DNA from 2 places in the Agrobacterium sp. NPDC090273 genome. Region 1 is predicted to be linked to the other one. Evidence: riboswitches for the same ligand, from Rfam matches in the RefSeq annotation. Region 1 holds a riboswitch; the other holds the start of a gene.
The links. Region 1 has a riboswitch for cobalamin ahead of bluB (5,6-dimethylbenzimidazole synthase). Riboswitches for the same ligand answer to the same signal wherever they lie in the genome.

Region 1 (4,171 bases):
AGATGCGCCGTGCGCTGCAGATCATCCAGAACGTGGCACCGGAACTGGAAGTGGACGGCGAAATGCAGGGTGGTTCCGCGCTTTCGGAAGCACTGCGCAAGCGCGCCATGCCGAACAGCGCACTGACGGGCGAGGCCAACCTTCTGGTCTTCCCGAACCTCGATGCCGCCAACATCACGCTCGGTGTGACCCGCACGCTGACCGAAGGTCTACATGTCGGCCCGATCCTGCTCGGCACGGCTCTGCCGGCCCATATCCTGTCGCCGTCGGTCACCTCGCGCGGCGTCGTCAACATGGCGGCTCTGGCTGTCGTTCAGGCCTCGCACCCTTCGGTGTGATGGCCTCCTGACGGGATATTAACGCAATTTTGAACGCGCTGTTGCCGCCTTGCGGCAACGGCATATGCTAAAGTCCGAAAAGACACTTTGGACTGGCAATGCCGACAGCACGGCTGACAGCATTGCCCGCAAGACCTGACGGAACGGACAAATTGACCTGCCGCAGCCGCATGACCGGCTTCTTTTTTGCGATGTTCCTTGCCGCACCCGCTGCAGCATTTGCGAACGAGGTGTGCGACACGCTCTATGCCCAGTTGCGTGAGCCACCTCGCGTCATCGGCAACACGGCGGAAGTCCGCTTCTACGCCAACGCCCTTGCCCGCCAGAACATCGCCATCCGCAGGATCAGGAACGATCTGCGTGGCTACGGCTGTTCTTCCGGCAGCATCATCACCTACGGCAGTCCGAATGCCGGTGTCTGCGCGGAAATAGGCGATGCGCTTCTCGACGCTGAACACGAGCGCGATGCCATCATCCATGATCGCGATCAGGCACTGGCAACCCAGCGCGGTGATGATCCCGGCATTCGCCGTCAGCGCATTCTGGCGGCTCTGGACGCAAATGGCTGCAGCCCGGTGGAGGCCGAACGGCCTGCCGTAACGGAACGTAACGTTACGGTATACGGGAACGCCCCGCGGTACGACCAGACGGGAATCCCCACGCAACCCGGCCTATCCGGCGAGGCCGGTCTCAGAACCCTCTGCGTGAAGACCTGCGACGGTTCATTCTTTCCGATTGCTTCCAACGCCTCGCCACTTGATTTTCGTGGACAGGCGGAGCAGTGCCGCAACATGTGCCCCGGCACGGAAACAGAACTTTATTACCACTCCATGACGGATCAGGAGACATCCGACATGGTATCGGCCGAAACCGGCAAACCCTACAAGGAACTGCCGACGGCTTTCGCCTATCGCAATGCGTCCACCCGCGCACCGGGCTGCAGCTGCAACATGGCGGCCTATCAGGACGAGATGAAAAAGCAGGAAGCGGCTGCGACGCCGGAGGCCGAAAAGCCCTACTCCAGCATCACCGACATCACGTCACCACCGGGAGACAAGGTGGCGAAGCCTGTCGAGCCCGAGGCTGCCAAGGCGCCGGAACTGCAGGTCCCGGAGCGTGAGTACGATCCGCACAACAACAAGGTGCGCGTCGTCGGCCCAAAGTTCCTGCCGGACGAAACAAGCCGCATCGATCTGAAGAACCCTGCCCTCAAGGGTATCCAGCCGCAACAGTAACAACGCTCAGCGGTTGCCCCAGCCGTTCCTGAACACCAGCTCTTCCAGTGGCAGGCGCTGGCGCCAGCCTTTGACGGCAAGTTCCGGCTCGCTATAGAGCGTGTCGACGCGGCCGAGGCAGAGCCAGGCGACGATTTCGATATGCTCGGGAATATCGAGAATGACGCGAATGTCGCTGTCATGAAAGATGCTGAGCCAGCCAACGCCGACCCCTTCAGCCCGCGCAGCAAGCCAGAGATTCTGGACGGCACAGACGGTGGAATAGACGTCCGTGCGCAGATTGTGGGTGCGTCCCAGCACCACATCGCCGCCACGGGTCGGGTCGCAGGTCACACAAATGCTGAGCGGCGCCTTGCGAAGTCCCTCCAACTTCAGACTGCGGTAAAGCGCCTGCCGCTCGCCGGAAAACATCTCCGCCGCCTCTTCATTGGCGCGGCGAAACGCCACCCAGGCCGCCTGCTTGATGGCGCCATCGGTGACAAGAGTGAAATTCCACGGCTGCATAAAACCGACGGATGGCGCGGCATGTGCGGCGGCCAGCAGACGTGTCACCAGATCATCCGGCAGCGGATCGGGCAGGAATTCGTCGCGCACATCACGGCGCGTTTCAATGGCGCGGTAAAGCGCGGCCTTGTCTTGTTCGCAAAATTCACTGGCCGGACGCATGGCCTTGCGGAAGTCTTCAGGTTGCATCGTTAATCCCCAACAATGCCGGGGCAAGACACGAGAGCGCCTCACCCATCAACAACCTTCCGCCGTCCGCGCGGGTTGGTCTATCGTATCAGGCCGGTCTTCTGACTTGGCTTCATCCACCCGCTTCGCCTTCCCGAATGACTTCAGTGGCAATCAAAGCTGGTGTCCGCCTTACAGCGCTGGGCACGTTCCGGTCTCACACCGGATTCCCGATTCTCCCGCCCCGTGGGCAGGCACCTGATGCCTGAGGTTATGGCCACGGCGGCGCGGGAATGCAAGCATCATGAATGCCGAACGGAGACATGGCTGTGGCAAACACCCAGCCTGCCCGTCTTATTGGGCCTTGAGCCGAAATCCGGCCAGCCCAAATCCTTGGGCTGGAAATATCTCTTTCATGCGTGCGCTGTGACGGAGACAGACACGCGTGCCGGCTTATCCGACAGGGAAATACCTGACATAGGCAAACTCATCCCCATCCGGTGACCAGTTGGGGGAGTTCATCGTGCCCTGCCCGCCGAAGAGATCAAACAGCGTTTCGACATTGCCGCCATCGGGGTCCATCAGCCGCACGCGCACATGAAGGTCGCGTGGATGGTCGAAGACATCGCCATCATAGGAGACGAAAACCACCTTGTCTCCCTTCGGTGACGGGTGCGGAAACCAGTCGCCATAAACGCTGTCTGTCACGCGCTCGACCGCCGAACCATCAGTGCGCACGCGCCAGATCTGCATCTGGCCGGTGCGGCTGGAGTTGAAATAGATCCACTGCCCATCGGCAGAATAATCCGGGCCGTCATTGCGCCCCTCGCCATGCGTCAGGCGGGTCTCGATACCGGTCTCGATCTCCATGGAATAGATGTCGAATACCTGATCGCGAATGCCACAATAGGCGAACTGCTTTCCATCCGGCGACCAGCCATGCCAGTAGGACGGCAGGTTTTTCGTCATCAGCCTCAGCGCGCCACCGGAGGATGGCAAAAGATAGATGGTGCTCTTGCCGAACTCCACCTTGTCCGAGAGCGCATACATCGACCCATCGGGTGAAATGCCGTGATCGTTGTTGCAGATCGTCGCAAACCCCGTGTCGACCTTCTGAGGCGAAGGATCGCCGGAAAGCGGCAGGCGATAGAGAAATCCCTCGGAATTCAAGAGCAGATACGTGCCATCAGGCGACCAGTTCGGCGCCTCGAACAGTTCCGGTGTCTGCCAGACCACCCGCGCCTGGCGTGTGCGGATATTATAGATTTCGATCGAACTGCGCATTCTGCCTCCCGCTTCGTCATCGACCCGCACTATGGCCGAAACATTTGGCGCTTGCATACCCCGAAGCTGTCTCTATGGTCACAACGTCGCAGGCACCGTCCTGCATACGAAAATTTGGAGCATGGCAACGAACCGGCACCGTCCGCGTCTGTCGCCCTCTCTCCTTCGAGGTTTCTCGATGAATACCAATGCCGATCAAGCGATCCGGTTCGGCCGTGTCGCCGCAATGCTTCCCGTCAAGAATATCCAGAAGGCCCATGATTTCTATGTGGGCGTGCTGGGCTTCACCAAAACTTTCGAAAACGGCAATCCCGTTGGCTTCATGATCCTGAAGCAGGGCAATGCTGAACTTCACCTGACCTTGCAGCCATCGCACAAGGCAGCCCCCTTCAACGTGGCGCATATGATGGTGAGCGATGTCGACGCGCTGCACGCCCTTTGCAGGGCAAACGGCCTGCGCATCATCAAGGGCCTGCAGGACAAGGACTACGGTTTGCGGGCCTTCGTTTTCGAAGACCCGGATGGCAACCGCATCGATGTCGGGCAAGCCATATAAAGGCCAGATCCGGCGGCGCGGTTCACTCCGTGCCGTTTGCCGGCGGTGAAAATGACGCGCAGCTAAAGTTGCGCGTCATAAAAAAC
Region 2 (4,171 bases), on a different contig from region 1:
TGCGTCGCCAAGCGGACAGCCGGTGGTTTCCATGGGCGGGATGCACGTCGTACCCGACATGCGCTACGACGCGCTTGATCCAGATAATATCGATGCTCTGGTGATCGCCGGTGGTCTCAGTTGGGAAAAAGGCGAGGCCGCGGATATCAGTGCCCTTGTGCACCGGTTTCGAAACAAGGGGCGTGTGATCGGTGGGATCTGCGCCGCCGCAAGCGCACTTGCGGGAACCGGCATCCTCAACGATGTCGCTCATACCGGCAACTCGCTGGCATCGCATCGTGCCTATCAAGCCTATCTGGGTGAAGGTCTTTATCGCGATCAACCGCAAGCCGTCAGCGACGGCGGTATCGTCACGGCGCCGGGCAGCGCACCGGTCAGTTTCGCAACGGAAATTCTCAAAGCCCTTGGCCTCTTTGGTCCGGAGGCCGAAGCGGAATTGAGAATTTTCGCAGCGGAACACACGAAGTAGGACAGAAGCTATCTGCCGCGATCCAGAACGCGGCAGATGCGAGGGTTAACAGCGTCGCCCTCGCCAGCTAACACGCGACGAATATCGCGGCTGTTGAGATGCAGACTGCGATCGAGAGGAAGGTCCAGGCGGGCGATCTTGGCCTTTGCAGCGGCAATGAACGCGACGCTGTGTTGCTGAAAATAATCAAGAACGGCCATCTGATCCGGCTCGCCCTTCAACAGGGCCTTGAAGGCCAGGCGGTGCACGGCGCAGGTCGCGCCGTGACCGGGAACGGCGAAACGCAGCGCGTCGAGTTCGTCGCTCCATTCTGCCGCGTCCCGCATGTTGTCAAACCGACTGGAAACGCTTCAGGAAGAAGGCGCTTAGCGTTCCAATCAATGCCCAGAAGACGAAACTCGTCACCGTCGCGGCAACGATGAACTGACGCTCCAGCGGCAGAGGCGCCAGCGCATGTTCACCTTCCGGCGGAAGCGGCGCACCCACCACATGCGGCGCGACAATCAGCACCAGAGCCAGAACCGCCGCCCAGGGTTCACGTCGGAAAGCGATCAGTGCAATACCGCCGCCAGTCGCGGCAACGGTTGCGATCCACCAGGTTTGACGAGCGGCGAGTGCGGCAGCCGGGCTTCCAGGCAGTTCTGGCGGAAGACCGATCATCGGTGCCAGCATGACGGCAGCAAACCCCGCCACACCCCACAACAGGCCCTCACGCCAACCGCCGTTGGTGCCGCGCAACGACAAGAGACCGGTCAAGACGAGTGCATAACCGATGGCCGTCAGAACATTGGCTGCGACTGTATAGGCCGCACGTTCGAAACCATCAGCCGGAGCCCAGGCGTCTTCGTCATGTTCATGTGTGTGGGCTGGAGCCTGTGCGGTCGTTTGCGCATCGGTTGCCGGCGCCGTGTCATGGCTGTGTGGAGCTTCACCACCAGCGCTTTCGTAGGTTTCCGCCTGCAGGATCAGCGGTGTGGTGCCAACGGCCTGCATGGCCGAAACGGCGACACCGCCAATCAAGCCGACCAGCACCGACGTAAAAACAATATTGCGAAAAGACGACATGCAATTTCCCCCTCAGGAGCATGAACCCGAAAGCGTCAGTGGCTTTCGAACGTCATCATGCCCTGTTTCCTCAAATTCTGGAGCAGCTTCACGTTCAGGGTGCAAAGTCCCCGAAATCATTCAGCTTTAGTGGCAGGGAAACGCATTGGCGTGGCGCGTATCATGCGCTGCGTTGTGAACAGCTTCGACATGCGAGAAGCCGACGAAACCGACGACGAAAAGGCCGAGAACGATCGCTGTCAGCGATTGGGCAATGCTGCTGCTTTTCGCTGTTACAGCGGCATTGGCGGTATTCTGATTGATAATAGACATGGTGAGCCTCTCCCGGCGCATCAGCGCCATTGTGAACGGGCAAGCGTCCAATCCAGGCGCAGGACCGCATCGATACAATTCACCACGGGGAATGCGAGACTGACACAGGCGCAGTCACCTGCCCCTGTAATCCTGCTGCTCCGGACACCCCGCCGGCATAAACATTTCCGTGAGGGCAGGTCTCCTGGCTCGCGGGTCAAAACCTGAAACACCTTCCCGGCCGGGTTATCCCCCGCATGAGCCCAACCTTTCGGTTCCAGCCATGCAGCCGACCAGTGGTATTTCCGTTTCAGGCTCTCCGCTCACAGTTGCGGGGGCAGCCACGAATGGGGATTGCTCCTTATCGTGTTCCCTTTTCACCTTCCGGATTTCCGGAAGGAACCATCACAGTTTTGTTATCCGACGGCGATAGTGGAGAGTCAATGCCTCTCCACCTCAACGCGCCGGAACAGCCTTCAGATAGGCGGCAATCGCGTCCCGGTCGTCCGCCGTCAACCGTGCCATGTTCTGCTGGACCTTGACCATGGAGCCGCCGACGCTGTCGAACTCCGGTGTAAAGCCGGTCTCGAGGTAGCTTGCGATATCCTCGGCTGCCCAACCGCCGATGCTTTCCGATGCTGGCGTAATGTCAGGAATTCTGCCCTCACCTTCCGGATTGGGACCGCCCGCCAGCCATTTGTCCGCAAGGAAGCCGCCAAGCGCATTGCGCGGCGTATGGCATTCGCCACAATGGCCAGGGCCCTCCACCAGATACTGGCCACGCAGCAGTTCGGCATCGGCATTGGCAAGTTCGACACGAGGGGCGCCTTTATCGAAATAAAGGAATTTCCAGCCACCCAAGGTGACACGCATGTTGAACGGGAATGGCAGGTCGTGTCCCGGTGCATCGTTCTGGCTCGCGGGAAGCGCCTTGAGATAACCGAAGAGATCGTTGATGTCCTTGGAGGTCATCCTGGCATAGGATGCATAGGGGAAGGACGGATAAAGATGTTCACCATCCCTGCCGACGCCCCGTGTCATGGCGTCGCCAAACTGCGCCAGCGTCCACCCGCCAATACCGTGCTGCGGATCAGACGAGATGTTCGGCACACGGAAGGTTCCGAAAGGGCTCGGCAGATCCTGACCGCCGGCAAGCGTCAGAAGTGCATCACCTGTTACACCGGGCGCAGCATGACAGCTTGCGCAGCCGCCTGCCCAGAACAGCGTCTCGCCGTTGGCGAGGTCCGGCTCTCCAAGGCTCGCCCAGTGGCTTGGCGCCTGCCGCTCCGGCGCCGTAACGACCATAAAAATACCGAAACCAGCGGCTGCGGCCAATACGGCGCCGCCCGCAAGTTTCGTCCAGATGGAAGGCATACCCCTCTCCCCTCTCAGACCAATCGACATTCACATTTGCACTGAGCGCACCGGATCGATCCGACGCCTCAAGAGAAAGCCACCCGAAGGCGACTTTCCCGATGCGATGAACATCACTTCTTCAGACGGTAGGTCTGATGGCAGGTACCGCAATCGGCGCCGAGTTTCTGCATGGCGGTTGCGACGCCGGCCTGATCCACGGGCAGGCTGGCGAGAATCGCGTCCGCATCTTCACCGAGCTTTGCAGACTTGGCCTTGAAGTCCTCGAAATTTTCCCAGATGGCGGGTGCTGCCGCACTGCCAGCTTCGGAGCCAGCCGGGAACTGGTCCGGGAAAGCCTTGGCGTTGGTGCTGATTGTCGTCACGGCAGTCTTGACCGCCTCGGCGTCAAAAGGCTTCTGCCCCTTGGAAATGGCGGCGAGCGACCCCATCGCGCCGCCAATCTGCTTCATCATGCCTTCGCGCTTTTCGACTTCGCCGGCTGCGTAAACCGCACCGGCGCACAGACAGCCGAACAGCATCGCTGCCGTGATGGTTTTCAGTTTCATGAACTCTCTCCTTGATCCCGACAGGTAACGGGCTTGATACGAACGGGGCGAGGATGCCCGTTCCGTCAGGCAAAAAGAAGTCACATTGAAGTGAAATTTCGCGTGAAAACAGAAGCCTAAGACAACCCTTCCCAGAGTGTCAGCAATGCGACTGCAACCAGCATCACACCCGCAGCGCGACCGATGAAAACAGTGGTAGCAGGCGAGGAAACAAGCCATGCCCTGCTTCTGTCCGCCGTTAATGCCAGCCCGCCATAGACCGCAAACTGGGTTGCCGCGACCATGAGGCCCATCACCGCGCCCTGCATCCAGATCGGCCCATAGGCGGGTTTGAGAAATTGTGGATAGATCGCCATCATGAAGAGATAGGCTTTGGGGTTCGACAGGCAGGTGAGCATGGCGCGCCAGAACGCTTTTCTGGCCG

Region 2: linked by a shared signal. The riboswitch ahead of ACIQT8_RS12475 (CbtB domain-containing protein) and the one ahead of bluB (5,6-dimethylbenzimidazole synthase) in region 1 are both predicted to bind cobalamin.

What each region holds. Positions count from the first base shown of each region.
Region 1 is NZ_JBIVYN010000001.1:379,511-383,681, reverse strand. It holds gene ACIQT8_RS01860 (NADP-dependent malic enzyme) at 1-338, shown strand, start outside; gene ACIQT8_RS01855 (DUF2865 domain-containing protein) at 491-1,573, shown strand; gene bluB (5,6-dimethylbenzimidazole synthase) at 1,580-2,239, opposite strand; cobalamin riboswitch at 2,340-2,522, opposite strand; gene ACIQT8_RS01845 (hypothetical protein) at 2,699-3,529, opposite strand; gene ACIQT8_RS01840 (glyoxalase superfamily protein) at 3,708-4,085, shown strand; gene ACIQT8_RS01835 (NAD+ synthase) at 4,171-4,171, opposite strand, start outside.
Region 2 is NZ_JBIVYN010000004.1:92,668-96,838, forward strand. It holds gene ACIQT8_RS12460 (type 1 glutamine amidotransferase family protein) at 1-469, shown strand, start outside; gene ACIQT8_RS12465 (hypothetical protein) at 478-795, opposite strand; gene ACIQT8_RS12470 (CbtA family protein) at 800-1,534, opposite strand; gene ACIQT8_RS12475 (CbtB domain-containing protein) at 1,661-1,846, opposite strand; cobalamin riboswitch at 2,003-2,247, opposite strand; gene ACIQT8_RS12480 (c-type cytochrome) at 2,282-3,199, opposite strand; gene ACIQT8_RS12485 (c-type cytochrome) at 3,313-3,747, opposite strand; gene ACIQT8_RS12490 (LysE family translocator) at 3,864-4,171, opposite strand, start outside.